One region of the Candidatus Thiodictyon syntrophicum genome, then DNA from elsewhere that is predicted to be linked to it. Evidence: predicted binding sites of a transcription regulator. Region 1 holds the regulator's gene; each other region holds the start of a gene.
What was found. The regulator sigma-54, encoded in region 1, starts transcription at its own class of promoters, with help from an activator protein. The targets are predictions, from matches to a motif close to TGGCANGNTNCNTGCTT.
Positions count from the first base shown of each region.

Region 2: a site for sigma-54 is predicted at 3,553-3,569, ahead of nifV (homocitrate synthase). Genes of this name have one in related genera too.
Region 3: a site for sigma-54 is predicted at 1,818-1,834, ahead of glnA (glutamate--ammonia ligase). Genes of this name have one in related genera too.
Region 4: a site for sigma-54 is predicted at 3,782-3,798, ahead of THSYN_RS35490 (VPLPA-CTERM sorting domain-containing protein). Genes of this name have one in related genera too.

Region 1 covers NZ_CP020370.1:469,578-477,285, forward strand. Annotated here, with positions in the region: partial or broken gene THSYN_RS02035 (HPr(Ser) kinase/phosphatase) at 1-81, opposite strand, end outside; gene THSYN_RS02040 (IS1 family transposase) at 179-1,189, shown strand; gene THSYN_RS02045 (hypothetical protein) at 1,164-1,865, opposite strand; gene THSYN_RS02050 (PTS sugar transporter subunit IIA) at 1,882-2,331, opposite strand; gene hpf (ribosome hibernation-promoting factor, HPF/YfiA family) at 2,569-2,898, opposite strand; gene THSYN_RS02060 (RNA polymerase factor sigma-54) at 2,933-4,435, opposite strand; gene lptB (LPS export ABC transporter ATP-binding protein) at 4,537-5,262, opposite strand; gene lptA (lipopolysaccharide transport periplasmic protein LptA) at 5,259-5,888, opposite strand; gene lptC (LPS export ABC transporter periplasmic protein LptC) at 5,885-6,487, opposite strand; gene kdsC (3-deoxy-manno-octulosonate-8-phosphatase KdsC) at 6,520-7,050, opposite strand; gene THSYN_RS02085 (KpsF/GutQ family sugar-phosphate isomerase) at 7,199-7,708, opposite strand, start outside.
Region 2 covers NZ_CP020370.1:2,570,901-2,578,608, forward strand. Annotated here, with positions in the region: gene THSYN_RS10785 (radical SAM/SPASM domain-containing protein) at 595-2,040, shown strand; gene THSYN_RS33710 (hypothetical protein) at 2,231-2,572, opposite strand; gene THSYN_RS10795 (hypothetical protein) at 2,916-3,404, shown strand; gene nifV (homocitrate synthase) at 3,602-4,753, shown strand; gene cysE (serine O-acetyltransferase) at 4,959-5,741, shown strand; gene THSYN_RS10810 (hypothetical protein) at 5,744-6,286, shown strand; gene nifW (nitrogenase-stabilizing/protective protein NifW) at 6,348-6,692, shown strand; gene THSYN_RS10820 (nitrogen fixation protein NifZ) at 6,676-7,131, shown strand; gene nifM (nitrogen fixation protein NifM) at 7,365-7,708, shown strand, end outside.
Region 3 covers NZ_CP020370.1:5,291-12,998, reverse strand. Annotated here, with positions in the region: gene THSYN_RS00050 (DUF4124 domain-containing protein) at 1-88, opposite strand, end outside; gene glnA (glutamate--ammonia ligase) at 184-1,587, opposite strand; gene glyQ (glycine--tRNA ligase subunit alpha) at 2,289-3,194, shown strand; gene glyS (glycine--tRNA ligase subunit beta) at 3,191-5,314, shown strand; gene gmhB (D-glycero-beta-D-manno-heptose 1,7-bisphosphate 7-phosphatase) at 5,345-5,884, shown strand; gene THSYN_RS00025 (lysophospholipid acyltransferase family protein) at 5,872-6,630, shown strand; gene gyrB (DNA topoisomerase (ATP-hydrolyzing) subunit B) at 6,676-7,708, opposite strand, start outside.
Region 4 covers NZ_CP020370.1:5,691,805-5,699,512, forward strand. Annotated here, with positions in the region: gene THSYN_RS24260 (phenylacetate--CoA ligase family protein) at 1-1,338, opposite strand, end outside; gene THSYN_RS24265 (class I SAM-dependent methyltransferase) at 1,347-2,213, opposite strand; gene THSYN_RS24270 (putative 2OG-Fe(II) oxygenase) at 2,213-2,899, opposite strand; gene THSYN_RS35490 (VPLPA-CTERM sorting domain-containing protein) at 2,951-3,718, opposite strand; gene THSYN_RS24280 (response regulator) at 4,198-4,779, opposite strand; gene THSYN_RS24285 (ATP-binding response regulator) at 4,827-5,930, opposite strand; gene THSYN_RS24290 (DUF1295 domain-containing protein) at 6,256-7,077, shown strand; gene THSYN_RS24295 (DUF6134 family protein) at 7,070-7,708, shown strand, end outside.

The sequences.
Region 1 (7,708 bases):
GATCAAATTCAGTGTCTTGCGTCGGACCACGGCCCCCTCGCCGAACATGGCCCGGATATTGAGAATCCCAAGGCCGGGCACTGGTTCAGTTTAATTCCTGTTTACAAGACATTGAAATATATGTAATATATCTAGTTCGGCGCGGGTTTCCGTCACTTTTTGAATAAGTGAGAACTTCTTGAACGGACAATGGACATGCCCTCATTGCAATTCACAGAATTGTCGGCATCACAAGACGTATCAAACCGGTCATAACGGTACGCGTTTGCTGTGGCGATGTCAAAGTTGCAATAGGCTCTTTTCCGAGACCAAAGCCACCCTTATCGAGGGGCTCAGGAAACCGACCAGCTTCATCATTCAAGTGCTCAAAACGCGCACTGAGGGGATCGGCTTGAACGCCGCCTGCCGGGCCTTCGCGATTGCGAAGAATACGTTGCTCCTATGGGAGCGTCGCCTGGCCGATTGCAAGGATGTGCTGGTCATATATGCCCTGACGCACACCTTTATTGAGCAACTGATCGAAGGTGATGAGCTTTATACGAAAGTGAATAGGAATGTCCCCCCGGAGGATTGTGAAGGCTGGACGATCGTACTGATGGAAAGGGCAAGTCGATTTATCTGGGCGCTTCAGTGCGGGAAAAAGGATCGCAGCCTATTTTCATATGCCATACAAATACTTAGAGATGTCATCCTGCGTACTGGCGATGTCACTCTAGTCACCGACGGGGAACGTCGGTATGGCAATCTCCTGTTTGAAATTTGCCACGAAGTATTGCGAACCGGAAAACGCGGCCGCCCACCGAAAGTGCTTCGTCGCGGTGTGAAGGTGCGCCTTAAGAATAAAGGGAAAGGAACTGATAGAACGGGGCACTCGCGTCCCAAATACGAAACCCCTCATCCGGAGCATCCAGAAACCGATCAAGATGTGACGCCAGCCGATATTCATGCTAATCATTTGGAAGCATCGAACGCTTCATTTCGGCGAAAGAATTCTGCTTATCGCCGCCGAACGAATACGTACGCGAAGAGCATTTCTGGTTTGCAAAGAACATTGGATATGTTGTGGATTGTCCATAACTTTATTCGCAGCCACTTCACGACAAAACAGGTTCCTGCGGTGGCTCTGGGGATTCTCCAGCAGGGACTCTCGTGGGATGAGGTCCTTAGAGTTCGACAGCCCAGGTTATAAAAATACTACAAAAACATAAGGATAAGGAAGAACCAAACTGAACCAGTGCCAGGCCGCGGACCTCCAGGAAATCGAGCAGGGCATCCGGGCAGGTGCCTTCCAGTTTCTCCGGTGCGACGCGGGCGAACTGGGGTGCGTCGTCGGCGATCAGGCGGTGTCCGCGGCTGATCAGATCGAGCGCCAACTCGCTCTTGCCGACCGCCGGGTCCCCGGCCAGCAGCACGCCCATCCCCAAGACCTCAATGAAGACGCCGTGGATGGTCTTGCGTTCCGCCAAGGCGTGGGTCAGATAGTAGCGCAGTTGATTGATCAACTCTTCGTCCGAGACGGGGGACCCGATCAGGGGGGTGCCGGTGCGTTCGGCCCAGTCCCAGAACAGTGGTTCGGGCTCGATCCCGTCGCAGAAGATCACCGCGGTGGGCCGGTCGGTGAAGAGCTTTTCGATGGTCTCGGCGAAGGCGGTGGCGCCGAGACCGGCCAGGTACACGAGTTCCGCGCGACCGATAACCTGCAGCCGGTTCGGGTGGATGCAGTTGAGCGACCCGACCAGGGCCTGGCCGGACAGGGTCGGGTCGTCCCCGCGCAGCGGGCGGCGGGTGCCGGGCTCAGGGGTGAGCCAGCGCAGCCGGGTGCGGGGCCCGGTGTGCCGGATGAGTGACTGGAGGCTGTCGGCCATGATGGGGCGCCGTGCGCTAGGCGACGCCGAAGACGCGCAGGACGGCGGCGGCGGACCCCGCCTGCCGCAACTGCTGGCGCACCGCGGGATCGTTGAAGCGGCCGGCCAACTCGGCCAGGAGTTGCAGGTGCTCCTCGGTGGCGGTCTCGGGCACCAGCAGCGCAAAGGCCAGATCGACAGGCTCCCCGTCGGCCGCGTCGTAATCGACCCCGCGGGCGAGGGAGACGAAGGCGCCCAGGGACTGGGTGGCCTCCTTGACGCGGGCGTGGGGCAGGGCGATGCCGTGCCCGAGCCCGGTACTGCCGAGCCGCTCGCGCTCCAGGAGACGCTCGAAGATCAGGTCCGGTTTCAACTGCGGATGGTCCGTGGCCAGGAGGCGGGCCAGGGTCTCGAGCAGACGCTTTTTGCTCGCGATCTCAAGACCGCGGCCAATGCGGTGTTCGTTGATGAAGTCGGGCGGTAACATCGGCTACCGCTCCTGGCCGCGGACGCAATGCCGGACGGCGCGGCAGGTACCGCGGCGCGGGTCGCGCAAGTGGGTGCGGGTCATGTCGGCTGACTCCTCTTGGTCGTGCGGGACGCACGCGCCCGTCACACTGGTTCGGATGGCCCCGGGTCGCAACGAAAGACACCTCGAACGGGTGTCCGAGGTGTCCGTGCGTGCCGGCCCGGGTGCGACCCTGTGGTTTATCGGGGTTCGCCCTTACTCGGTCTCGCCGGGCTTGGTGCCGGTGACGGCCACCGGGCGGTGGCTGGCCTTCTTCTCCTTGTGGCGCAGGATCTGGCGGTCCAGCTTGTCGATCAGGGTGTCGATGGCGGCATACATGTCCTCATGGACCGAGTCGGCGAACAGCTTACCGCCGTTCACATGCAGGGTGGCCTCGGCGCGCTGGGCCAATTTCTCCACCGTCAGGATGACGTGGGCGTTGATGACGTGGTCGAAATGGCGAGCCAGGCGCTCGAACTTGTTATCGACGTACCCCTTGAGGGCCTCGGTCACGTCGATATGGTGACCCGTCAGGTTGATATGCATGGTCTGGTCTTCTCCTCTGGTTTCAAACCGCCTGTCAAGCCAGGCGTTTGCGTTCGTTCGAGGGTGGGATGCCCATCGCCTCGCGGTATTTCGCGACGGTGCGTCGCGCAACATTGATGCCCTGATCGGCCAACTCGTCGGCGATCCGACTATCGCTCAAGGGCTTGCGGGCCGATTCATTGGTGATCATCTTGCGGATCAGGGCGCGGATGGCCGTGGATGAACACTCGCCCCCGGCCGCCGTGTTCACGTGGGACGAGAAAAAAAACTTGAACTCGAAGGTCCCGCGCGGGGTGTGCATGTATTTCTGGGTGGTGACCCGCGAGATGGTGGACTCGTGCAGGTCCAGCGCCTCGGAGACGTCGCGCAGGATCAGCGGCTTCATGGCCTCCTCACCGCGTTCGAGAAATTCCTGCTGCAATTCCACGATCTTGGCGGCGACGCGCAGGACCGTGTCGTTGCGGCTGACCAGGCTCTTGATGAACCAGCGGGCCTCTTGCAGGTGACTTTTCAAGGCAATGCTGTCCGCACTCTGGTCGCTGCGCCGGATGAGCCGCGCATAGTCGGCGTTCACTCTTAGTTTAGGCGTAGTTTCCGGATTCAGCTCGACCTGCCACACACCTTCCACACGCCGCACGAAGATGTCGGGTACAACGTACTCCGACGCGGTCTCCGCGATCAAGGTGCCGGGGCGGGGATTCAGGTGCCGGATCACCTCCAGGGCGGCGTGGATCGCCGCTTCCGGGGCGCCCAGCAGGCGTGCCAGGGCCGCCACGTCGTTGCGGGGCAGAAAGTCGAACCCGTCCGCGCAGATCGCGATGGCCAGCGCCTGCGGCGTGGTCTGGCCGGGGGCCGTCGGCGCGCCCTGGGGTAACTGGCGCAGTTGCAGCAACAGACACTCGCGCAGATCGCGGGCGCCGACCCCCGCCGGGTCGAATGACTGGACCCGGTGGATGATGGTGGTGACCTCCTCGGGGGCGATCGTCGGGTCGCCCAGGGTGCTCAGCAGTTCCTCGCAGTCCGTGCGCAGGTAGCCGTTGCCGTCGATGGCGTCGATCACCGCGAGCGCGATCACCTCGTCGCGCGCACTGAGCCGGGCCAGATTGAGCTGCCAGATCAGGTGGTCATGCAGGGTCTCCGGGCGGCTCTGCTGGGAGAAGGGGTCGAAGTCGTTGTCGTCGCTGCCCTGGCTGCCGCTCGGGAGATAGTTTTCGTAGACATCGTCCCAGTGGGTGTCCACCGGGAGCTCGTCCGGCATCTCGCTGGACTCGCCCTGAACCTCGCGTTCGATCGTCTGTTCCTGGACGGTGGCCGTCGGCTCCGGCGTGGCGTCCTGAACCAGGCGGGCGTCGGCGGCGTCGGCGGCCTGGAAGCGGTCGGCCTCATCGCCCTCCTCGAGCATGAAATTGCTGTCCAGGACCTCTTGGATCTCCTGTTGGAGCTCCAGGTTGGATAGCTGAAGGAGCTTGATCGCCTGCTGCAACTGGGGCGTCATCGACAGATGCTGACCAAGTCGAAGCTGGATGGACTGCTTCATCGCGGGGGCTGCGTGTGGGGTGGACCGATCGAGTCTAGCAAGTTGAGTGCCTGTTTTGATTCTAGCCTATTCGGGCGCCATGGCGGAATGGTCTGGGGCGCTCACATGGAGAAATCGGTGCCGAGGTAGACCTCGCGCACCTGCTGGTCGGCGAGCAGTTGCGTGGGAGTGCCGGCGGCGATCATGCTGCCGTCACTGATGATGTAGCCGCGATCGCAGATGTCGAGGGTCTCGCGGACGTTGTGGTCGGTGATCAGGACGCCGATGTTGCGCTCGCGCAGGTGCGCGACGATGGCCTTGATGTCGCCGACCGCGATCGGGTCGACCCCGGCGAAGGGTTCATCGAGGAGCATCACCACCGGGTCCACGGCGAGTGCGCGGGCGATCTCCAGGCGGCGGCGTTCGCCGCCGGACAGGCTGAGTGCGAGTGAGGCGGCGACATGGCTGATCCCCAGTTCCTGGAGCAGTTGTTCGCAACGCTCGCGCTGCTGGTTGCGGTTCAGGTCGCGGCGGGTCTGAAGGATCGCCAGGATGTTGTCGCGTGCGCAGAGTTTACGGAAGACCGAGGGCTCCTGCGCCAGGTAGCTCAGTCCCGCCCGGGCGCGGGCGTGCATCGGCAGTTGCGTGAGGTCGCGGCCGTTCAACTCGATGCGTCCGTGGTCACTCGGGATCAGCCCGACGATCAGATAGAAACAGGTGGTCTTGCCGGCACCGTTGGGGCCGAGCAGGCCGACCACCTCGCCCGCGTTCACCTCGACACTCACGTCCCGCAGGACCTGGCGGTTGCGGTAGCGCTTCTTCAGGTGGGTGGCGCAGAGGGTGCTCACGCGCCGCCCTGCTTGCCGGGCGGGGGTGCCTTGGGGGTGGGTACCGGGGGCGCCGGGGGTGCCGCGGCGGTGCCGGGCGCCGGCGGCTTGCCGTCCTTCTTGGCCTGCGGCGTCATTTGGATCTTCACCCGGCTGTCGCCTCCCGCCTGCACCCGTGCATGGGCCCGATCATAGACGATCCGCTCGCTGGCGATGCGGTCCGTGCCCTGGATCACCAGCGCCTCGCCGGTCAGGATCAGCTCGTCGCGGTCCGCGTCGTAGTCCATGCGCTTGGCAAAGGCCTGCATCTCGCCCTGCTCGCCGTCCAGTTGCTGTTTGTAACTGGCCGGTTCGCCCCGGGCGATGATGTACTTGATCTGGCGGTCGCTGCGGTGGTGGACCGTGACCTGGTCGGCCAGCAGGCGCATGGTCCCCTGGTCGACCTGGACCTGGCCCAGATAAAGGCTGGTGCTCTTGCCCTCGTCGACCTCGACGCGGTCGGCCTCGATCAGCATGGGCTGCGCCGCGTCGCTCTGCAGCGCGACGGCGCTGCGGGTCGTCAGGCCCAGACCCAGGGTCAAGAGCGCGGCGGCCAGGACGGGCAAGGCCCGGGGCGCGGTGGTGGCGATCATCGGTCTGGCGTTCATGGGGCGGCTGAACCAGCATTCCCCTTCTCGGTTGGGGTGGGAGCGACAAAGATGTGGGCGCGCCCGGGAAACTCAGCCCGGGACGGGTGGGCGTACCACAGGCGCACGCCGGCGGCGGTCAGCCAGTCGTTGTCGCTCGCGAGTCTCACCGGCTGATCGCCCTGGGCGTATTCACGCTTGGGCCAGAGCCGCAACTGCGAGGTTGCGAGTCGTAACGAGCGGTTCGGACCGGCACCGGCCCGCTCGATCCGGACCTCGTCGCGCAGGTCGATCTCCTCGCCCTTGGACAGCAGGAAACCCTGTTTGGATTCCACCTTCCAGGGCGGTCCGCCCTCGCGGTCGAGCAGGGTCAGGCGCGGCTGGTCGAGTTCGGCCAGGTCCTCGGCAACATACTGGCGCAGTTGGTCGGCCACCAGATGCCGCTGCGGGCGTCCGTCGGTGTTGGTCTCGATGGCGTCGAGGTCCCAGACCATGTGGTCAGGGGCACGCTCGCGTACGCGCGCGGCCGGTTCCTCGCTCAGACTGCGCAGCAGCCACCAGGCCCCGCCTGCGAGGATGGCGAAGACCATCGCCAGGCGCCCCTGTCGCGTCGTCCACACGCTTTGTCACCTCGCTGTGCATCGGGTTGCGTTCAGGCGCCCTGAAGGTAGCCGCGGTTGATCGGCTCCAGGGTGCCCTGGGCCGTCATCACCAGCTCACAGACCTCACGCGCCGCGCCCCGTCCGCCGGGGGCACTGGTGCACCAGTGGGCGTGTTGGCGAACCAGGGGATGGGCATCCCCGACGGCGATCGCCAGTCCCACCCGGCGCATGACCGGCAGGTCGATGACATCATCGCCCACGTAGGCGATCACCGCGTCCGTGAGCCCCAAGGCCCGCTTGAGCTCCTCATAGGCCGGCAGTTTGTCGCGCTGACCCTGGTAGACGTGGGCCACTCCCAGGCCCTCCATGCGGATACGCACCGCCTCGGAACGGCGCCCGGAGATCACGGCAAGCCTCACGCCGGTTTCTTGCAGCAGCACCATGCCGTGACCGTCGCGCGCGTTGAATGCCTTGTATTCCAGGCCGTCGTCGCCCAGGTACAGGCTGCCGTCGGTCAAGACCCCGTCCACGTCGAAGATCACCAGCCGAATCTGCGCCGCCCGTTCCAGAATATCTTGCATGATCCATTAACCAAAAAAGGGCCACTTGGCCGAAACCGAACGCAACTCGAGTGGCAACTGACCGCTGACGACCGACGACTGACGCCCGACGCCCGACGCCCGACGCCCGACGCCCGACGCCCGACGCCCAACGCCCAACGACCGACATCTACACCACCCCTGCCCGCAGCAGATCGTGCATGTTCAGGGCACCGATCGGGCGGCCCTCGTCGTCGATGACCAGGAGTCCGTTGATCGAGCGGGACTCCATCAGCCCCAGGGCGGCGGCGGCCAGGGACGAAGCGGCGGCGGTGATACCGCCGCGGGTCATGACCGTGTCGATGATCGTGTGGTGGACATCGAGGCCCTGGTCCAGGGCGCGGCGCAGGTCGCCGTCGGTGAAGACGCCGGCCAAGACCCCCTGCCCATCGACGACCGCGGTCATCCCCAGCCCCTTATGCGACATCTCCTCCAGGGCCGCCATGAGCGTGCTCCCCAGGGCGACCCGCGGGACCCGGTCACCGCGGTGCATGATGTCTCCCACATGCAGCAGGAGGCGCCGCCCCAGGGTGCCGGCGGGGTGCGAGCGGGCGAAATCCAGGGCGGTGAAACCCCGGCTCTCCAGCAAGGCGACCGCCAGGGCGTCGCCCATGGCCAGGGTCGCCGTGGTGCTGGAGGT
Region 2 (7,708 bases), 2.1 Mb from region 1:
ACTCGCTTGCACTCCTGAGGCCCTGGTGTCGCACCGCGGGCACCGGGATCGCGCGTGGCTTCCCTGTCCCGGACTACGACCGGGTCGCCGCGCTGCCGGAGGATGCGGGGGAGGGCGTCGCAGCGCCCGCGCCCGATCCTGAGTCGGCGTCCGAGTTCGACCCGGTCGCGGTCCAATGGAGAAGGCCATCGACCCGGTGTTCCACTTTCCCCGCGGGACCCGCGCCGGGCACTCCCTGCACGACCTCTTCGAGCACCTGGATTTTCGTGACGCCGCCTGCCCGGCTATGACTATGACCAGGCGATCGGCGGGGTGCGTTATCTCTGTCCTGCGCGGGATGCGGCCGGCGGCCGGACCCGGCCGGGGCGGGCCTTGATTGAGGACCTGGATCGCCTTTTTGGCTGCACCGGGGCATAGTCCTGGCGGGGCCTGACAGGTCCGCGCAGCGGACCCTACGAGGACCAGTGCCCCCGCCCTTGACTGCGCCATCAGTAGGGCGTATTTTCCCCGGCGTTCGGAAGGCATCACCCAAGCAAGGGGCGGTCAGCGATGAGCTTTGGCGTTTCAAGCCCCACTGGGGGGAGTAGTGGAACGGTGGAACAATTCAGAGTCGCCGACCGGCTTGCCCTGCTAGAGCGCGCCGGTGAGCATATCCTGTTCAATCCCGGGCGGGTCAACCCGATCTACTTCCCGCGGGGCGGTGAAGAGGCGCTGACACTGTTGCAGCGATTGCGTGAGGCCGGACCCCTGACGCGGCAGGCGCCGGACCTTTGCCCGCCCGACCTGTTCGATTTCTTCGTGGCCCACGGCCTGCTCGTACCCACGGCATCCCCCGTGACCGTCGGCGGCGCCTGCCGGTGCCAACCCGGCGCCGGACTCGCGCCGGCCAGAAGCCTGTATCTTCTACTCACGCACGCCTGCAACCAGGCCTGCCTGTATTGCCTCAACGGGCGCAGCACCTATCATGAGGCGCCGGTGCTCGTCATGTCGGCCGCGGTGGCCCGTGATGCCCTACGCACGGTCTGTGAATCGATTGCCGCCGACGGCCGGATGGAGGTCGTTTTTTTCGGCGGTGAGCCGCTGCTCAACTGGCCCCTGGCCAAAGAGGCCATCGCCTACTGCGAGGAGGTGCTGAAGCCGGCCCATCCCGGCCAGACCTTCCACTATCACCTCACCACCAATCTCACCCTGTTCCCGGATGACCTGGTCGCGCTGGCCCGTCGCCATGCGATCAGCTTCCTGGTGGACATCGACGGACCGGCGGAGCTTCACGACCGGATTCGGCCCCTGAAGGCCAGCGCCCGGCACGGCAGCAGTTTCCGCAAGAGCGCGGAACACATCGGCCGTTTGCGGGATGCGGGGCTGGAGATATCGTTGCGTGCGACCGTGACCAGCCACAACCACGACCGGCTCCCGGAGGTGGCACAGACGCACCGTGCCCTGGGGGGCTCGGGCAGCGCATTTGTGCCCTTGAACGCGGTGGACTCGGACGAATGGATCATGCCGCTGGACCTGTGCCCGGACCCGGCGCTCTATGCCCAAGGCCTGCGCGAGGTCTATCGTGAGCGGATCTGGCCGGTTACCTCGCTGTTTCCGTTCAATGAATACCTGACGCGGTTACGGCCGAATCACCAGCCGGGCCTGGGCTGCGGCGCACCCTACGGCAACACGCCGGTGATCACGGCCGATGGCCGCATCTTTTCCTGTATCTATCTGGTCGGCATCGAGCGCTTTGCGCTCGGCGAACTGGCCCGCAACGATTTTCCACGCCCGGCGGTCACGGCGCAGATGCAGGCCATCGCCGCCAACCCGACCCGGCCGGAATGCGTGGACTGCGACTATCGTCAGTTGTGCGGCGGCGGCTGCCCGGTGGGCAAGTTCATCATCGCCGACAATCCGCACGCCACGCCTGCCATCCGCCGCTACACGCAGGACGTGGTGTGCGCGACCAGCAAGACGGTGTTGACTGAATTGTTGTGGGATCAGGCGCAGGGGGACATTTCTCAACAGGCCCGAGGCGATTTCAGGGGGCAGCGATGAAGAACGAGGTTGATGACGCCCGTGACGCGAACCTGACCGCTGGATCGCCATCGGCAGGCGTAGCGACGGCGGGGCGGGAAACGCGGCCGATGGTGGTGTGGGGGACGATCGCGGCGGTGTCCTTATTCGGTGCAGGTGCGGCCCAGGCCATGGTGGATAGTCATCGCACCAGGGCCGCCGTTACGCTTGATCAAGTCGGGCGAGGCGGCGCCGGGGAGTTGGCATGGAACTGCACGGGCTGCACGGATTGCGTGCAGAACAATGCCCCGCCATGCACGAGTTGCACAAGCTGTACGAGTTGTACAAGCGGTTGTACGAGTGGTTGCACGAGCAGTTGCACGAACTGTACAGACTGCACGAGCTGTACGAACTGTAAGAGTGGTTGCACGAGCAGCTGCACGAGCAGCTGCACAAGCAGTTGCACGACCAGTTGCACGCAGAGTTGTACCGGTGGTTGCACGAGTGGTTGCACGACCAGTTGCACGCAGAGTTGTACCGGTGGTTGCACGAGTGGTTGCACGACCAGTTGCACGCAGAGTTGCACCGGTGGTTGCACAGGTGGTTGCACGGCTGGTTGCACGGCGGGTCGCACGAGCGGCACGAAAAGCACCATCAACGGGAGCTAGGGTCGGCTCTGCGACAGGCACCCCACGGAGGCCGTGTCGCAAATCCGTCAAGGACCGGTGCTGCGTGCGCTAAGCAACTGATCAGAAAAGTCGAAGGCCGTGGCACGCTGTTTGCTCAGGGCTTTCCAAACGGAATCGGAAGCGAACCCACGTCAGCCCCTCGTCCCCCTGTCACCATTAACGACACAGCCTTTGCTGCATTTCGGATGCGGCGCGACTATTGAACAGAAAAGACTGTCGGAGGAGCACTTGTGCGACCTCTTCCTGCAACTGTGCGACTTGGGTCAACTCTACGGTACACGGGGGCTTTCTTTTTCTCTCACGTTTCGCACCAAGCGATTCCTGACCGAGCATCCTTGTGCCGCTTACGTCTGCAATGGGGCCCGCTGTCACCGTGGAGTGGCCAAGGAAATCAAGAAGCTCGTGATCCGGGAGGATGGCACCGTGTTCCCTGAAAGCCCAATGCTGGACCCTCGTTTCGCGCTCGGCAGCCTGTACGAAGACCGGCTTGGGGGGCTGGTCGCCAACTACTTTGCCGACGGGTATGCGCAGTTCGACCGCCTGTGCCGGTCGGTTTATCAGACCGTGATACCGACCTGGACCTCCCCCCTGATCCCCTGGAACGAGATCCTGTGCGAGCGCAGTTGGACCTTCGCCGACGCGGGCGCACCGGACGGCACCTGTCAGGTGCTGGATCAGTTGACCAGGACCCGGATTGGGCAGTCGGCATCCGCTTAGGCGGGCCATACCGTCTCCAGCCGGGGCGTTACGCTGCCGGTTTCGGCGGTAGGCTCTGCGACAGGCGCCCCCTGTCGGGCTTGTCGCAAATCCGTCAGGGACCGCTGCTGCGTGCACTAAGCAACTGATCCAAAAAAATCGAAATCTATGGCACGCGGTTTGCTTAGAGCTTTCCAAACGGAACCGGAAGCGAACCCATGTCAGCCCATCGACCGCTCGTCACCATCAACGACACGACCCTACGCGACGGCGAGCAATCCGCCGGCGTGGCCTTCTCACTGGCGGAGAAGCTTGCGATTGCCCGCGGGCTCGCGGCTATCGGGGTCCCGGAACTCGAAGTCGGCATTCCGGCCATGGGCGAGGAGGAGCGCGACTCCATCCGTGCCCTGGCGACATTGGATCTGCCGGTCCGCCTCATGGTATGGGCGCGGATGCTGCCCAAGGACCTGGAGCAGTGCCGGGGGCTGGGGGTGGACCTGGTCGACCTGTCGATCCCGGTCTCGGATCAGCAGATTCAAGGCAAGCTCGGGCGTGACCGCGACTGGGTACTGCGCCAGATCGCCTACGAGGTGCGGGCCGCCCGCGACCTGGGGTTTGAGGTCTGTGTCGGCGGCGAGGACGCCTCCCGGGCCGACCCCGGGTTTCTGTGGCTGGCGGCCGAGACCGCCCAGGCGGCGGGGGCGACCCGGTTCCGCTTCGCCGATACCATGGGGATGCTGGAGCCCTTCGGGGTCTTCGAGCGCATCCGGGCGCTGCGCGAGCGCGTCGACCTGGGGCTTGAGATGCACGCCCACGACGACCTGGGTCTGGCCACGGCCAACACCCTGGCGGCGACGCGCGCCGGGGCAACCCACGTCAATACTACGGTCCACGGGCTCGGCGAGCGGGCCGGCAATGCCGCCCTGGAGGAGGTCGTGATGGGCCTCAAGCATACCCAGGGCCTGGATACCGGGGTGGACATGTCGCGTTTCGACGTGCTCTCCCGCCTGGTGGCCCGCGCCTCCGGCAAGCCGGTCGCCTGGCACAAGAGCCTGGTCGGGCAGGGTGCCTTCACGCACGAGGCCGGTATCCATGTCGATGGGCTGCTCAAGGACCCGCGCAATTACCAGGGTATCGACCCGGCCGAGGTGGGGCGTATGCACGCCCTGGTGCTCGGCAAACACTCGGGGCGCAGTTCCGTCCGCCAGGTCTACGGCGAGACCCTGCAACTCGATCTGGCGCCGGAGCAGGCCGAGCGCGTGCTGCCCCTGGTGCGGCACTTCGTCACCCGCAACAAGCGCTCGCCGAACACCGCGGACCTGCGCGGCTTCCTGGTCGAGATCGGTCATCCAGGCGCGGTGCTGCAGTGACGCCCGTACCGGTTATGCAAGCGGGAGAAGATTTTTTGCCGCAAATGAACGCAAATAGACGCAAATTAATCCCTGACGGCCTCGGCAACCTGGTCGCGTCGCCAGTGTGCAGCGGCAGCAAGCTGCGGAAAGGCGCGATAGCGAGTTCTTCATTTGCGTTCGTTTGCGTTCATTTGCGGCCAAATCCTCTTTCGAGGGTATCGCGATGAGCGACGTCGTACTGGCAGCACCGCCGCCGCCCGGCGTCTGGTCCATGATCGGCGAGGACGTGGACAGCGTCTTCGCCCGAGACCCGGCGGCGCGCAACCGCTTCGAGGTCTATACGACCTACCCGGGAGTCCATGCCCTGCTACTGCATCGCCTGGCCCATCCGTTGTGGCGACGGGGCCTGCGCTGGCTGCCGCGCTTCATCAGCTATCTGGCCCGCATCTGGACCTCCATCGACATCCATCCGGGGGCCTGCATCGGCCGGCGCTTCTTCATCGACCACGGGGCCGGGGTGGTGATCGGGGAGACCGCGGAGGTCGGCGACGATGTGACCCTCTACCACGGGGTCACCCTGGGCGGGACCTCCTGGCGGCGTGGTAAGCGTCACCCGACCCTGGGGGACGGCTGTGTGGTGGGGGCCGGGGCCAAGATCCTGGGGCCGGTGGTGTTGGGCCGCCGGGTCAAGGTGGGGGCCAACTCGGTCGTTATCGGCCATGTGCCGGACGACAGTACCGTGGTCGGCATTCCCGCCAAGGTGGTGCGCACGCGCCCCTCGCGTCATCCCAATCCCTTAGGCATCGACCTGGACCACCACCTGATGCCGGACCCGGTCGCCGGGGCCATCACCTGTCTGCTGGACCGTATCCGGCACCTGGAGGAACACCTGGGCGTTCACGGCTGCGGGCCGGGCGGTTGCTCCCCGGAAGACGAGTGCAAGGTGTGTGACGCAAAGCAGGTCTGCGAGCCGCCGGACCAGCACTATCCGACCCTGGGGGTGTGACGATGGACCTGTTGGACTTCAACGGCGAACCCATGTACTTCGACGAGCCGGTGACCCCGGAGGTGGGGCGGCTCCTGGCCTACGCCGCCGAGCACTATGGGGACCCCGTCGCGGAGCACAGCCTGCTGCGCGCCTATTTCCTGGAGCCCGAGCACCTGACGGTGGTGGTGGCCCTGTATCGCTATTTCTATTACCGGCGCTGCTATCGTGAGGCCCTGGCGACGGCGGAGCGGGCGATCAGGCTTGCCGCCGCCCGCCTGGACCTGCCGGCGCGCTGGCAGGACCTGTCCGAGTCGGACCTGGGCGCCTCGGTGCTGGTTTCGATGAGCCTGACCCGCTTCCTGCTCCTGGCGCTCAAGGGTGCGGGCTACCTGTTGCTGCGTCTGGGCGAGCCGGTGGCGGCCCTGGAGCGCTTCGACAAGATCGCCGAGATCGACACCAGCGACCGACTCGGCATCAAAGAGCTGCGCGCCCTGGCGCAAGGCGCCGTGACCGAGGCCGCGGTGGCGCGGGCCGGCGGGAACCTGAGTTTCATTGGTCGCTAGTCAATCCAACCAGCCACTAGCCATTAGCCACTAGCCACTAGCCACTTCCCCGGAGGCCATCATGACCATCGACGACTTCGATTCCGACCTGGAGGAACTGTCCAGCGCGGAGGACTTTCTGGACTATTTCCGCATCGACTACGATCCCAAGGTGGTGCAGGTGAACCGGCTGCATATCCTGCAGCGCTTCCATGACTACCTGGGGGAGGTGGACGAACTGCCGGATGGGCCGGCGGCGCGCTGGACGCTGCACGCGGACCGGCTGGCGGCGGCCTATCACGACTTCGTGGTCTCGGATGCGCGCACGGAGAAGGTCTTCCGGGTCTTTCACCTGCACGAACCCAAGACCGCCAATATCCCTTTGAGCGACCTGCTCGGGCAGATCCCCCATGCTGCCGGCCTTTGAATATGGGACCCAGGTGCGGGTCCTGCGCAATGTGCGCAACGATGGGACCTTTCCCGGGTATCCCACCGGGGCGCTGCTCTTGCGGCGCGGCAGTGTCGGCTTCGTGCGCGACCTCGGGACCTTTCTCCAGGACCAGATTATCTACTCGGTCCATTTCCTGGAGCAGGACCGCGTAGTCGGCTGCCGGGAGGAGGAACTGCAACTCGCCGGCGACCCCTGGATACCGAGCCGCTTCGAGTTTCGCGACCGGGTGAGGGCGCGCATCCCGCTGGGCATTCAAGGGCGGGTGGTGGTGCAGCGGGGCACCGAGGGCGAGGTCCTGAAGGTGGTGCGCGACGCCCCGGGCGGGGTTGCATACCAGGTCTGGTTCAATGGACCGAACGCGCTTCAGGTGCCGGAGTCGGCGCTGGATGGCGAGGCGATCGATGACGAGGTGTGAGGCGGTACTCGTGACAGCCCTTCAAGCCTCGGCGAGTATTCGCCGCGATGTCGCCGTAGCCCGGATGGAGCGCAGCGCAATCCGGGGACGACCTCGCAGATACGCGGCGAATCAGCGAGTTGCCGCCGGGACCTGGATTGCGCTGCGCTCCATTCAGGCTACGCGTTGCGCTCCGTGCCGGATACGAGTAATCCGGAAATGACTCACGCTACCTGTTTCCAGGATCAATGCCCATGAGCGCATTCCAGACTGCTTTGCCGCCAACCGCCGGCGCGACCGACCGGGGCGAGTTCCGCTATCACCTCCTGCGTGCCGCCGGGGAGCGTTTCCAGGCGGGTGTTGCGGACCTCGATGAAGCCCAGTTGGCGGAGGTTACCCGTCAGGCGCGGCGTACCTTCGAACTGGAGGACCTGGTGCTTGGGTCCGCGGAGGCGCGCGGCCTGGTGATTCCGCTCGACCAGGTCGCGGCGGCCGTGGCCGCGGTGCGCGGGCGCTACAGCGATACCCAGGAGTTCCGATCGGACCTGGAACGCAACGGCCTGGACCTGGAGGGCCTGCACCTGGCGCTGCGGCGCGA
Region 3 (7,708 bases), 460 kb from region 1:
TACGACCATCGGCGTCGACCCATTTGAAGACCTGCGCGGACGCGCCGATCGACATGAAGAAGATAACGACTGGCAGTATCCTGATCATCGACACAGGATAGTCGAGTCGGGCCTCTGACTCAACGTGGAGGCGGCACCCCGTTTCGGGGCACCGCCAACGCGCCGGGTCGAGGCCCCGGGGTTCTAGAGGCTGTAGTACAGGTCGAACTCGACCGGATGGGTGGTCATGCGCAGCCGCGTGACCTCGTGCATCTTCAGCGCGATGTAGGCGTCGATCAGATCATCGGTGAAGACCCCACCCGCGGTCAGGAACTCCCGGTCCTTGTCGAGCTCGGCGAGCGCCATGTCAAGGGCATGGCACACGGTCGGGATGGCCTTTTCCTCCTCGGGCGGCAGATCGTAGAGGTCCTTGTCCATCGGATCGCCGGGGTGGATCTTGTTCTGAATCCCGTCGAGCCCGGCCATCATCATGGCCGCAAAGGAAAGGTAGGGGTTACCGGTGCAATCCGGGAAACGGACCTCGATCCGGCGGGCCTTGGGGCTGGACACGTGCGGGATACGGATCGAGGCCGAGCGGTTGCGGGCCGAGTAGGCGAGCATGACCGGGGCCTCGAAGCCGGGAACCAGCCGCTTGTAGGAGTTGGTGGAGGCGTTAGTGAAGGCATTCAGAGCCCGGGCGTGCTTGATGATGCCGCCGATGTAGTAGAGCGCCATCTCGGACAGGCCGCCGTACTTGTCGCCGGAAAACAGGTTCACCCCATCCTTGCTGAGCGACTGGTGGACGTGCATCCCGGTGCCGTTGTCGCCGACCATCGGCTTGGGCATGAAGGTCACGGTCTTGCCCCAACCGTGGGCGACATTCCAGCACACGTACTTCTGAATCTGGTTCCAGTCCGCCCGCTTGACCAGGGACGTGAACTGGGTGCCGATCTCACACTGGCCCGCGGTCGCCACCTCATGGTGGTGAACCTCGACCGGCACGCCCATCTCTTCGAGCGCCAGGCACATGGCGGCGCGCAGGTCGTTCAGGGAATCGACCGGCGGCACCGGGAAATAGCCGCCCTTGACCCCGGGCCGATGCCCCATGTTGCCGTCCTCGAAGACGCGCTCGGAGTTCCACTCGGCCTCGTCGGAATCGACCTTGTAGAAACACCCACCCATGTTCGCGCCCCAGCGGACGTCGTCGAACACGAAAAATTCGAGCTCGGGGCCGAAAAAGGCGGTGTCGGCGATCCCGGTCGACTTCAGGTAGGCCTCGGCGCGCTTGGCGACGGAGCGCGGATCGCGCTCGTAGCCCTGCATGGTGTTCGGCTCGAGGATGTCGCAGCGGATGATCAGGGTATTTTCGTCGGCAAAGGGGTCCATCACGGCGGTCGATGCCTCGGGCATCAACACCATGTCCGACTCTTGGATGCCTTTCCAACCCGCGATCGAGGACCCATCGAACATCTTGCCGTCCTTGAACATGTCCTCGTCGACGAGCGACGCCGGCATGGACACATGCTGCTCCTTGCCCCTGGTATCCGTAAAGCGAAGGTCAACGAACTTGACCTCATGTTCTTTGATCATCTTCAGGACGTCGGCCATTGAATACTCCAAATGCTGGCTGGATAAATTGGTGCGACTCACCGGGGAGGCGGCGAGGGGGTGGTTCTAACTTGCCGCCGCCCGCGCTCGTGGGCAAGCGAGCCTAACAGGTCGACGCAAGTGCTGCACGCCTGACCCGCTGGATGACCCGGCGCCCGCGCTGCCGACCCTGAGGGCACGACCCTGGGGCTGGTCGAACGCAGCGTGCGCGGCGATCCGTCGCAAGGGTTAAGCACGATTCGCGCCAGCGGCAGCGTCTGCCGCGGACGCGCCCGGCGACGGGACTCACCCCCGGCTACAGGGTTCGGGCGCCAGGGGATGGGCCACCCGGCACTTGTGTGACCCAGCTCCGGCGCCTTGGGGGAGTGAGGAGTCTAAGTCCAGCGCCCATTGCGACAGCCCACCCAGCCGTCCCCGATCATCGGCGACTGTTCGGCTGGCTCACGCCCCCCTTGGGAAGCGCACTAGAACGGACCGCCCCCTGGTCAGGCTGCACTGCAATAGTGCACCGACACCGGTGCGCCCTCGCCATGACACCGGGTGTGTGAGGGAGATGGGCGGGTCGAGCGCAGGGGTCCCGTAATTCATGCCCGAACGTCGGGAATAGGCGCAGCCGCAGCGCTGCGAAGTAGTTCCAACCCGACCCGCATAACAGATATACTCTCACCCTTATACTTCGCGAACGCGGTAGGGGGTACAGCTTGAATCTCGAGCCGGTTGATGTTTCCAGCTTCCAGGGTCTCATTTTTGCGTTGCAGCGCTATTGGACGGCGCTCGGATGCGTGATGGTACAGCCCCATGATATGGAGGTGGGCGCCGGCACCTTTCATCCCGCCACCTTCTTGCGGTCCATCGGACCTGAGCCCTGGCGTACCGCTTACGTCCAACCCTCGCGCCGCCCCACCGACGGTCGTTACGGGGACAATCCAAACCGCTTACAGCATTATTACCAGTTTCAAGTCCTGCTGAAGCCGGCACCGCTCGACATTCAGGACCTTTATCTGGATTCTCTGCGGTATGTTGGGATCGATCCGCTCGTACATGACATACGGTTCGTCGAGGACAACTGGGAGTCGCCGACCCTTGGCGCCTGGGGTCTCGGCTGGGAGGTGTGGCTCAATGGCATGGAAGTGACGCAGTTTACCTACTTTCAACAAGTCGGTGGACTCGATTGTCGACCGGTCAGCGGTGAGATCACCTATGGCCTCGAGCGCATTGCGATGTACCTGCAGTCGGTCGAGAGCGTTTATGACCTGGTGTGGAGCCACTCCCAGTTCGGCCTCGTCACTTACGGGGACGTCTTCCATCAAAACGAGGTGGAGCAGTCGGCCTACAACTTCGAGAAGGCCGAGGTACCGGCGCTGCTGGCGGCGTTCGACGCCAGCGAACGGATCAGTCACCAACTCGTAGCGGATGGTCTGCCCCTGCCGGCGTATGAACAGGTGCTCAAGGCCTCCCACACCTTCAATTTGCTTGATGCGCGCGGGGCCATCTCTGTGACCGAACGACAGCGGTTTATCCTGCGTGTTCGCGCGCTCGCAAGAAACGTCGCGCGCGCCTATTATGAGCGCCGGGAATCCCTCGGGTTTCCGATGCTTAAGCCATGACTCTTGATACGGGCGCGCGCATGACCCAGGATCTTCTGATAGAAATCGGCACGGAGGAATTGCCTCCGGTCTCGCTCCAGGGCTTGGCAAAGGCCTTCGCCGACGGGATTGACGCCCAACTCACCGAGAATGGGATCGGTCACGGGCCGGGCACTCCTTATTGCACCCCGCGGCGGCTTGCCGTACTGGTCGCGCAGGTCGAGACCCAGCAGGCGCATCGTACGATCACCCGGCGGGGTCCCGCCGTCGCGGCCGCCTTCGGCCCGGAGGGTCACCCAACCAAGGCCCTGGAAGGTTTCGCCCGCTCCTGTGGGGTCGCGGTATCGGATCTGGCGCGCGAACGGTCAGACAAGGGGGAGTGGGTCGTCTGTCGGACGCTCGAGTCCGGACAGACCACTGCGCGGCTGCTGCCGGGAGTACTTGAGCAAGCCCTCGCTGGATTACCCGTGGCAAGACGCATGCGCTGGGGCACCGGCGATGCGGAGTTCGTCCGCCCGGTACACTGGGTCTGTATCCTCTTAGGCGATGAAGCCGTGCCGGCGCAGGTCCTTGGGGTTCGCGCAGGGACCGAGACCTTCGGCCACCGTTTCCACGCCCCAGGCCCGCTGACGGTAACGCACGCCTCGCTTTACCCACGGTTGTTGCGGGAACGGGGCTTTGTCGAGCCGTGCTTTGAACAGCGGCGCGCACTCATCGTCGACCAAGTCCAACAACTTACGGCCACCCATCGCGTCACGGCGGACCTGCCGCCGGAACTGCTCGATGAGGTGACGGGGCTTGTCGAGTGGCCCACCGCGATCTTCGGGTCATTTGATGAAAGCTTCCTGTCGGTGCCCCCCGAGGTCCTCATCGAAACCATGGAGAAAAATCAGAAGTACTTCCCGGTGCGTGACCATAACGGGTGCTTGCAGGCACGGTTCATTGCCGTTTCCAACATCGAAAGCAAGTGCCCGGAACAAGTGATACGAGGCAATGAGCGGGTGATCCGGCCCCGGTTCGCGGATGCCCAATTTTTTTGGCGGCAAGGTCTGAACCAGCCGCTTGCGGCCTATTTCGACCGTTTGGAGTCGATTGTCTTTCAGGATAAGCTCGGCTCGGTCGCTGACCGGTGTCGGCGCGTCGCAAGACTGGCCGGTTCGATTGCTGCGACGATTGGCGAGGACCCGGAGTTGGTGGGGCGCGCGGCAATGCTGGCCAAGTGCGACTTGGCGACCACCATGGTAGCGGAGTTCCCGAGCCTCCAAGGGATCATGGGCCGCTACTACGCCCAACATGCCGACGAGCCGCCGGCAGTCTGTGCCGCGATTGAAGAGCAGTACCTTCCGCGCCACGCTGGCGACGCGCTGCCGGCCAGAGGCTGTGGTCTGGTGCTTGCCCTGGCGGACCGGCTGGACCTGTTGGTCGGCTCTTTTGGTATCGGGCACCGGCCAACCGGAGCCAAGGACCCTTATGGTTTGCGACGTGCCTCCATTGCGGTAGTACGCATGCTCGTGGAAACACCCTTGGACCTCGACCTTAACTCGCTCCTGTCGGCGTCTCAGGGGGGGTTTGAATCCGGCGTCCTCAGCCCCGGCACCACCGACGAGGTATTGGCCTATGTCATGGCCCGCTTGGAAGGCTACTACCAGGAGCGAGGGGTCTTACCGGACAGCGTGGCGTCGGTCATTGGCGCAGGGGGGGCCACACTCAGCCAACTGGACGGGCGGATTCGGGCGGTGCAGTCGTTTCGCAACCGGCCGGAAGCCTTGGCCTTGGCAGGGGCCAACAAACGAATCAGTAACATCCTCGCGAAGGCCCGGGCGTCATTTGATCGCGCGGCGCGGCCGAATCCGGACCTGTTTACCGATGACGCGGAGCATCGACTGTGGCACAGGATACAAGGGCTGGAACTGGCGACAGCACCGCTCATGCGCGAGTGCGATTTCGCGGGGGTCTTGGAGCAACTCGCACAGTTGAGGGACGACGTCGGCCAGTTCTTCGATCAGGTGATGGTGATGTGCGAGGATCGGTCGGTGCAAGATAACCGACTGCTGCTGCTGACGTTGCTACGGGCGTTGTTCTTGCAGGTGGCTGACATCTCCATGCTGCAAATCGCCCATACGCAGTTCATCGAGCAATGATCGCCTGCCATGTCGTGTGAACGGTTCGTATTGCTCGACCGTGATGGAGTCATCAACGAAGACGCAGATGACTACATCCGTTGCGCGGCGCAATGGGTGCCTATACCGGGTAGTATGGACGCCATTGCGGCATTGACGCATGCCGGATTCCGGATTGCGATCGTGTCCAACCAATCAGGGCTCGCGCGAGGTCTGTTCGATCTTGGCGCCTTGAACGCCATGCACCGGAAGTTGCGTGATCTGGTCTCGCTGCGGGGTGGTCGACTCGAGATGATCCTGTTCTGCCCGCACGGACCGGGTGAAAACTGCGCTTGTCGCAAGCCGCGGACGGGACTCCTGCACAGTGTCAGCGACCGTACTGGGCTAGACCTGCGCGGGCTGCCGTTCATCGGGGATTCCATCAGCGACGTTCGAGCAGCACGACTGGTCGGAATGAAGCCGATGCTGGTGAAGAGCGGTAAGGGGCTGCGAACTTTAGGGCTGGGAACCGCGGAGTTGGAGGGCGTTCCTGTTTTTGAGGACTTAAGGGCCGCCACGGACGAACTGATTAACCATTGGTGCAATTCTTGATTCTGCTACGCTCGCTCGCTTACCAGGTCTTCCTCATGCTATCCGTTGCGCTGTTCGGCGGGGCCATTGCAATCGTTGGGCGGTGGGTGCCGTTCCGACTCCTCAGCCGGGTTGCACGGATTTGGGCGCGGGCAAACCTGATTGCACTGAAATCCCTGTGCCGGCTGGATTATCGGATCGAGGGGCTGGAACACTTACCCACCTCGACGTGCATCGTCATGAGTAAGCATCAATCGGCATGGGAAACCATTGCTCTACGGGCGCTGCTGCCGGTTGAGCACACCTGGGTTCTGAAGCGGGAATTACTCGACATACCAATCCTCGGATCGGCGCTGCGCCGGTTTCGAGTTATTGCAATCGATCGTTCCGCCGGTCGCGCGGCCCTCAAACAACTGGTTACGGAAGGCCAGCACTTGCTTGGCACTGGACATTGGGTGGTCATTTTCCCGGAAGGAACGCGGGTCCCGCCCGGTGAACGGGCTTCCTACAACGTCGGCGGCGCCCTCCTCGCACAGCGCAGCGGCTACCCGATCTTGCCGATAGCCCATAACGCCGGGGTATTCTGGGGTAGGCGCAGCCTGATTAAACGGGCGGGAACTATCCAACTGGTCATAGGCGAGAGTATCAACAGCACCGGTAAGAGCGCCCAACAACTGAGCCGAGAAACGGAAAGCTGGATTGAAGGAGTCGTTGCCCGCCTACCAACACGCGCCGATTTACAGCGCAGTCCTGCGCAGTCCGACTAGCCAGATGCGCGCACTTCAGTCACTGAGCGGGATGAACAGTGCCCGCTAGACATCGAGATGCTCCACATCAAGTGCGTGGCGTTCGATAAATTCCCGTCGCGGCTCGACATTGTCACCCATTAGTGTGGTAAAAATCTGATCCGCCGCGACCGCGTCTTCTACCGTCACCTTGAGTAACCGGCGTCCCTCCGGGTTCATGGTCGTGTCCCACAACTGCTCCGGATTCATCTCACCCAGCCCCTTGTAGCGCTGCATACTATATCCGCGCTGTGCCTCTGCCAGCAGCCAGCGGATTCCATCACCAAGATCGATAATATCCTTCCTGCGTTCGCCACGTGCCATCTGGGCACCGGGCTGCAATAGGCCCTCAACCTTCTCCCCAAATTCAGCGATTCGCTGATAATCCGCGGTGAGAAAGAAGTCGAGTGGGATTTGTTTTGTTTCTGGAATCCCATGTATCAAGCGAGTTAACTTTAGGAAGCTCCCCTTTTGGGATTCCCCTTGTTCATAGGTCAGAATAAAGCGAAGCGACGAATGGGCCAAATGGGGTTCATTGAGACGTTGCGCAAGTCCGCGGCACCAGGTTGCCATGCTCTCGGAATCCTGGAGATTCAATGAGTCCAATCGCGGACTGCGGACCAATTCATGCAGAAGGCTTGGATCATAGCGAGACGAGAGGCGACGCGATATCCCCTCGAAGATCTGATACTCCCGAGCCAGTGATTCCAAAGCAGTCGCTGCCAGCGCAGGTGCATCGGCGGCAACATACAGGGCTGCCTCATCGAGGGCCGCCTGGAGCATAGCCGCGTTGAGCTCAGCATCGTCCAGTAGGTAGTCTTCCTGCTTGCCTTTCTTGAGCTTATAGAGCGGCGGCTGGGCGATAAAGATATGCCCACGATCGACCAGTTCCGGCATCTGGCGGTAAAAAAAAGTCAGTAAGAGCGTGCGGATGTGCGCCCCATCGACGTCGGCATCGGTCATAATGATGATGCGATGGTAGCGTAAGTTCTCCGGATTATACTCATCGCGTCCAATGCCGCAGCCAAGCGCGGTGATCAAGGTCCCGACTTCCGCTGAA
Region 4 (7,708 bases), 1.6 Mb from region 1:
CTCCACCTTGAGCGGCCAGTCGAAATTGGTGCGGATCAAGGCCGCGACCTGCGCCGCCTCGGCGGCGTCCAGGGTCCGGCCGCACACCAGCCGCACCTCCACCCGATCGGGCGCGGACTGCACCAGTTGCGCCTGACGCACGCCGGGGATGCGCGCCAGGTCGCAGAAGCCCACGCTGGGGCGGAACTCACGCCCGTCCGGCAGGCGCGCCAGATTGCGGGTGCGCCCCAGGATGCGCCGCAGCACCGGCAGCCCCCGCCCGCAGGCGCAGGGCTCGCCCACCTCGGCATGGTCACCCAGGGCGTAGCGGATCAGCGGCGTGCCGAAGTTGTGCAGGGGCGTCACCACCACGCGCCCGACCGTGCCGGGCGCGCAGGGCGCCCCGGCCTGGTCCAGGACCTCCAGCACCAGCGCCTCGGACTGGACGTGATACTGCTCGCACCGCGGGCATTGCAGGGCGATGAAGCCGGTCTCCTCGGCCGTGTAGGCATCGGCGAGCCCGACCCCCCAGGCGTCTGCGCACAGTGCGCGCAGCCCGGCGGGCAGGGCCTCGCCCAGTGTCAGTACCTGACGCAACCCGGGCAGGGGGAGTCCCCGGTCCAGCCCGTACTCGGCCAGCCGGGCCAGGTTCGACGGGTAGCTCAGCAGATAGGCGGGGCTGGCCCACCGCAGCCAGTCGTACTGGACCGCGATGTCGTTGCGGGTGGAGAGCAGCCAGGCCGGGCCGGTCTGCAGACAGTCGCGGGTCCCGGGTCCCCAACTGGGCAGGACCTCGCCGGGGGGCGCCATGGCGGCCGGACTCTCGGTGTGGCGGATGGCGGCGAAGCAGGCCCCGAGGTCGTGCCCGTGCCAGAGGTGCAAGCGCAGCGCAAACACCTTCCAGTAGAAGTTGCAGAGCTCGGTCTTGGCGATGCCGACCGGGGTTCCCGTCGAGCCGCTCGACTGCACCCGCAGCAGTCGACCGTGCCCCGCGGGCACCGCCCGGCTCACCAGTGCCTCGCCCTGGGCCTGGAGGTCCGGGCGGGTCAGGATCGGCAGGCGCCGGAACTGCTCCCAGGTCAGGTCTGGGATCCCCGACGGCCCTTCCGCTGCCGCGAGCCCCGGCAGGCAATCGCCGATGACCGCGCGGTAGTGCGGGATGGTCCGGGCGCTGTAGCGCAGGAGCACCCCGAGCTGCGCGCGCTGCAGGCGCCCGAGTGCCTCCGGGTCCCACCACTGGCTGCGCTCCAGGTGAAACTGCGCCGCGAGCTGATTGGCCGCCGCGCTCGCCGCAAAGGGCGGCCAGCGGACCTCGGGCAGGGTGCCGGGGAGCAATTCAAAGGCGGGCGGGTGAGGCATGGCGCGATTCAGCACCGGACCAGGAAGAGGTGTCGGGAGCGGAACAGGGTGCTCGCCGGCCCCTCGCCGGTGACGACGAGCCGCGGGTCCAGGTGCGCGCTGCCCGGCTCCGCGAGCAGCCAGCCGCCCGGGGCCGGGTCGCGCAACACCACCGGGGTGCCGGGGCGCACCGTCGCGGCCACCCGCGCCAGGACCTCCGTCTTGTGTCGCACCAGGTTGGCGACATAGACCAGGTCCGCCCCCGCATAGTCATGGGTGCGCCCGTCGGCCACCCGGGCATGCAGCCGCGCGAGCCCCAGGTGCCGGGCCAGGGCGGTGGCCACGGCCACCGCCCGCGGGTCCCGGTCCAGGCCCAGGGCCGCCGCGATCCCGGTGCGGGCCAACACATGGATCAGTGTGCCGGGCAGGGGGCCGCAGCCGACCATCACCACGACCTCGCGGCCGGTGAAGTCGATCCGCTCGAACAGGTCCGCCACCCGCCCGTAGACCTGAGCGCCGAAGCCGTCCGGGCCCCCGGGGTCCGGCGGGCCATCCCGTACCGGTGCCGGGGCGGCGAGCAGGGCCGCCGCCGCGGTCTGCTCCTGCAAGGCGATCCATCGGCCGTGGGCCTGGCGGCAGCGCTCGAGGGCCGCGGCGAGGTGTGGCTCATCGGCCAGGCGGTCGGCCGGCGGCTGCGGGAACTCGGCCGCCGCCCGGGCGAGCAGGTCCTCGATCGAGGCCGCGGCGGGCGGGGCCGGGGCGGCGCCCAAACGGGTGAGGGCCGCGTACAGGGCCGCCGTCAGGGCCGCGGCGGCGGCCGTGACCGCGCCGTCGGGCGGGGGGCCCAAGACCACCGGGTCAACCGGGTCACCGCTCGGCGGGGCCGCGGCCTGCATCAGGTGCCGAAATCGGGCGCGCCGGCGGACGCCGGTCCCGCGGACGAGGACGGGACGGCCGCAAGATTGAAGGCGATGGAGATCCGCTCCCCCGCGCCCTGGAAGGGGTGGACCAGGTGCGTGAGCCAGCCCGGGAACAGGACCATGAGCCCGGGGATGGGCTCGATCAGACAGCGCCCGTCCAGCACCGTGCCCGGCAGGCCGCTCAGGCGCACCCCGGGGCGGGGGTCCAGGAGTTCCAGGCGGCCCTGCTCGAGCGGCCCGGGGCCGGTGGTCGCGGCGGTCACGAAATAGACCCCGGACCAGGTGGCGCCGCCGTGGTGATGGACCCCCAGGTAGCCTCCCGGGCGGATCAGGTTGGCCCAGCCCGTCAGCCGGAAGCCGACCTCAGCCTGCGCCGGGTCGGCCAGCAGGGTACGGGTCAGCCCCGTGGCCATCTGCCGGGCCTGGTCCGCCAGGGTGCGCAGGCACGCGGCGTCGCGCGCGAAGAGGTCCGCCCCCCCCTGCCAACACGCGCCGCCGCCGGGGGCGGCGGCCGCCAGGTCCCGCACCAGGGCGGCGAGCGCCGCATTCAGCCCCGCGGCCTGCGGCCATAGCCGGGAGGCGATGGGGGTGCCGAAGGCCATGGCGAATTGCGCCTGGCCGGCGGCGGGGGTGCCGGTGGCGGTCGTGCCGGGGTTGGTCATGGGACTCGTGCTGCCTCGCTGTCGGGTCGCCGTGGGGACATGCTCGCCGCCTCAGCCGGTTTGCCCCGCGCCTTGACGACGCCGACGGCCGGTCGCGAGCCCCGCGAGCCCGGTCGCGATCAGGACGACGGCGGCCGGCTCGGGGACGTCGGCGAAGGTGTACGTGACGCTCGCATAACCCTCCCAACTGACGCCCTGCGACCCGTACGCGTAGAGGTGGTTCACGGTCCCATTCGCCAGGGTGGCGAAGGTGCCTGTTCCCGCCACGCTCCCCGTGACATCGAAGGTTCCGGTGCCGTAGAAGTTGGCGAAGGATGCCGCTGTCATATCGAGGATGAGCGGACCGAAATCCACCGGATCCGATAAGTAGCAGTCATCCTGATGAGCGACATCGAGGGTGCAGGTCAGATCCGGGTGGGAGATGAGCTCGGTCACCGACTCGCCGAAGGCCGTGATGCCGATCGTCTGGCTGGCCCCCGAGGTCGTCGCCGTAAAGCTGCCCGAGAGGATGTCCGCATAGTTGAGCAGCGCAAAACTGGTTGCGCTGCCCGCAAATCGAGTGATCTCGATGGAAACCCCGGTCAGGGTGCCGGGACCGTCGTACTGTGGCAGCTGGCCGGTAAGCGAGTCGTATGATGCGATGTCCCAGGACCCGGTTTCGGGCGTGTAGGACTCGTGCTCGTTGCCGCTGTAGATCGCAAAGAACTGCGAGGGCGGGGTGATAGTCCCGGCAACGGCGCCGGCGACGCCGCCGACCAGCAGGGTCACCCCCGCCAGCCCGCCGACGGCCGTGCGTTGATCGATTTTGTGGTGCTTCATGGGTCGGTCTCCGATAGGGGTTGGTAGTGCGGGCAGCGGTCGCGGCGCGCCCCCGGCATTGCAAAGCGAAAACCGCGCCATGTCTTACATTGTCTTTATATCCAATACCTTCTGACCCTGGCGCCCGTCCCGGTGAGGGGCGAGTGTAAAATCGGCCTTGTCAGGAAATGGAGCATCGATGGATGGGGGCATCCCAAGCAGTGCCCACAGAGCGTAAGCGGCCAACAGCACGGGATACACCAGGCGTAGCCGTTGCGCAGCAGCCGGTCGATCGTCATCAGGGCCAGTGCCGGGAGCAGCAGCGCGGGGCGAGCCCGTCCGCTGGACAGAAGTCCCCTGCGGGATCGATCAGCAATAGACCCCGTGCGGCCGGATCGATCTCCAGCGCGGCGGCGGGGGCCATCGCCAGGACGAGCAGGAGCGGGAGCGGGGCCAGTGTCGGCAGCCATCGCCGCGCCCAAGACAGGACGCGCGGCAGGTCAATCGACCCCGGCGAGTGCGTCGAGCCGCAGATATCCGTGACGCAACGCGTAGACCACCAGTCCGGGGACGTGCCCGATACTGAGCTTCGCCATCAGGCGTCGGCGGTAAGTCTCCACCGTCTTGACCGAGACCCCCAGGGCGGCGGCGATCTCGGCCATGGGCTGGCCCTCGGCCAGGCGGGTCAGGACCTCGCGCTCGCGCTTGGAGAGGCTCTCTTGGGGCCGACAGCGCGGACCCTCGATCCCGAGCCCCGGGCTGAACCAGCGCCCGCCCCCGCCGACCGCACGGACTGCCGCGATCAGCGCCTGCGCACCGGCGGTCTTGAGCACATAGCCGCCGGCCCCCGCGTCCACCATGCGCCGCACGAAGCACCCGTCGGCGTGCATGGTGAGCGCCAATACCCGGGTCGCCGGGCACTGAGTGCGGATCGCTTGGGCCGCCTCGATGCCGTTGCAGCCCGGCATCCCGAGATCCAGGATCGCCAGGTCCGGGCGTTGTTCGATGGCGAGCGCAATCGCCGCGCACCCATCCGCCGTAGCGCCCACCACCTGCAGGTCCGGCTGGCCGGACAGGAGCATGGCCAACCCCTCGCGCGCAACGGTATGGTCGTCGGCAATCAGGATCTTCAGGATCCGTCTCTCACCTGGTCGGTCGCGCTCGCCTGACCTGCAAGCGGAAGGGTCAGGACGACACAGGCCCCGGGCGCGCGGGGCGCGACCCTCAGGCTGCCGCCGAAGGACTCCAGACGCTGACGCAGGCTGAACAGTCCGAAGCCGCGGCCGATGCGCGACTCGTCCATGCCCCGCCCGTCGTCGATCACCGAAACCCGCAGGCGGTCGCGGTCGCGCTCGGCCAGGATCAGTCCGGAGCGCGCGGCGGCGTGACGGATCAGGTTGGCGACCAGCTCCCGCGCGCCCAGGAAGGCGAGCGCGGCCGCCTCCTCGGGCAGGGGGTCCAGCGCGCCCCCGACGCGCAGCGCGAGATCGACCGGGAAGCGTCGGCGGGTGCGCTCCACCAGACTGGCCAGCGCGGCATCCAGGCCCAGGAGGTGCAACTCCGGCGGACTCAGGTCAAAGATCAGGCTGCGCAGATCGGCGATGGCGGATTCCAGGGTGGCATCGATCTCGGCGAGCGACACCCGGGGCTCGGTGGCGGCGCCGATCCGCGCCCGCGCCAGGGCCAGGGTCTGGATCACCCCGTCGTGCAGCCCCTGCGCGAGTTGGCGCCGTTCGCGCTGCTCGACGAGTGATGCGGCGGCACTGAGGCGCTTGAGCCGTCCGTTCAACGCGGTCAGCTCGGCGGTCCGGGCGGCCACCTCCGCGCGCAGGCCGCCGGTCAGCCGCCCGAGCAGCAGGTGGCTGCGCACCCGGGCCAATAACACCGCCGGCGCGAAGGGTTTGGCGACGTAGTCCACGGCGCCGAGTGTAAGCCCGTGCACCACGGCCGCGTGGTCGGTGTCAGCGGTGAGGAAGATGACGGGGATCGCCGCGGTGACAGGATTGGACTTCAGCAGCGCGCAGGTCGCGAAGCCGTCGCAGGGTTCCATGTGCAGGTCGAGCAGGATCAGGTCGGGGCGGATCGCAGCGGCGATGCGCAGGGCCTCGCTGGAGCCGGTCGCCGTGTGCACGCGCAGCCCCCGCTCGACCAGGAGTGAGCCGACCAACCGCAGCATAAGCAGGTCGTCGTCAACGACCAGGATAGCGTCTTGTCTCGCTGCGCCGTCTGGCACTGTCGTTGTCCGCGTCGCGTCGCCCCGCGGGGAGGCTAATCGCCGCTCATAGGGGAGTTGGTCGCCCATTATCGACCGTTCGGCCGGCATCCGCCACGCCTGAGTGCCCCGGCCGTGACGACGCGCCGCCGCCCCGGACACGGCGTCCACCCCTGGCCCTTGCATCTGCGCATTTGGACATCAAGTGGACACCCAAGCGTGCAGATCGATCGACCGGCAATCACCATGACCAGCAAAATCATCCCCCAAGCATCACCCGACGCGGATACGCAGGCCAGTCCCCGCCAGCCGGCGCGCACCGCGGCAGGCGGCCGGGGCCCGGCCCATGTTTGATCTCGCGATCTTCGCGACCGGACTGGCCGTCGCCTTGGCCCTGGCCCTGCTCGGTTGGATACTGAGCATCCCGCTCAAGAACGCGGGTCTTGCCGACTCACTCTGGCCGCTATTTTTCGTCCTGCTTGGGCTCAGCTATCTGCTTGGGATGCTCGGACTTGCCGGCGAACTTCAGGGGCGCGCCTGGCTCGTGTTCACGCTGGTCGCACTCTGGGGGGGCCGCCTCGGCGTCTACATCACAGGCCGCAACTGGGGCGAACCGGAAGACCGCCGCTACCGCGCCATGCGCGCGGCGAACGACCCGGGCTTCTGGTGGAAGAGCATCTATCTGGTCTTCGGGCTCCAGGCAATCCTGGCCTGGGTGATCTCACTGCCGCTCCTGGCGGCGATGCTGGGTCAGGCGCCGCTGGGCTGGCTGGACGCCGCCGCCGCGTCCCTGTGGGTTATAGGTCTCGGCTTCGAGGCGCTCGGCGATCGGCAACTCGCCCGCTTCAAGGCGCAACCCGGCAACGCCGGCCGCGTGATGGATCGCGGCCTGTGGCGCTACACCCGTCACCCCAATTACTTCGGCGAGGCCTGTCTCTGGTGGGCCTTCTTCCTCTTCGCGCTGGCCGCGGGCGGCTGGTGGACCCTTGTCTCGCCCGTCCTCATGACCTGGCTCCTGCTGCGCGTCTCCGGCGTCAGCCTGCTGGAACAGGACATCGGCGAGCGCCGGCCCGGCTACCGGGAGTACATCGAATGCACCAACGCCTTCATTCCGGGGCCGCCCAGGCGACCGGCCCATCACACGAGACCGGAGACACCCAATGACTGAACACCCGCTCGCCAGTTCCCGGCCAGCGCGCAGCGCCGCGGCCCTGCTGGGACTCCTACTTGCCTGCCCCGTGGCCCATAGCGCCGTCGCCGCGCCCGACTCGCGAACCGACGCGCTGCGCTTTCGCGTCTTTCTAAACCAGGACCCGATCGGCGAGCACAGCTTTCAGGTTGGCCCTGGCCCGAATGGCAAGCAGATCGTCAGCCGCGCCAGTTTCGACGTGAAACTGCTCTTTGTCACCGCTTACCGCTATCGCCACGAGAGCCGCGAGGACTGGCGTAACGGCTGCCTGGAACGTATCCGCGCCAGCACCGACGATAACGGCACGGCCTTTACGGTGGCGGGCGACAAGCAGGCCGACACACTGACCCTTAAGGTCAATGGCGAGGCGCGGCGTCTTCCCGACTGCGTCTCCACCTTTGCCTACTGGGACCGGGACTTCCTGAAGCGCCCCCGTCTGCTCAACCCGCAGACCGGCGAAATGGTCGAGGTGCAGGTCACACCGGGGGGAACCGAGCGCCGTGTCGTCCAGGGCCGCACGGTCGAGGCCGAGCGCTACCGGCTGCGGGCGGACAAACTCGACATCACCCTGTGGTACACCCCGGACGGCCGCTGGATCGGGCTGGAGAGC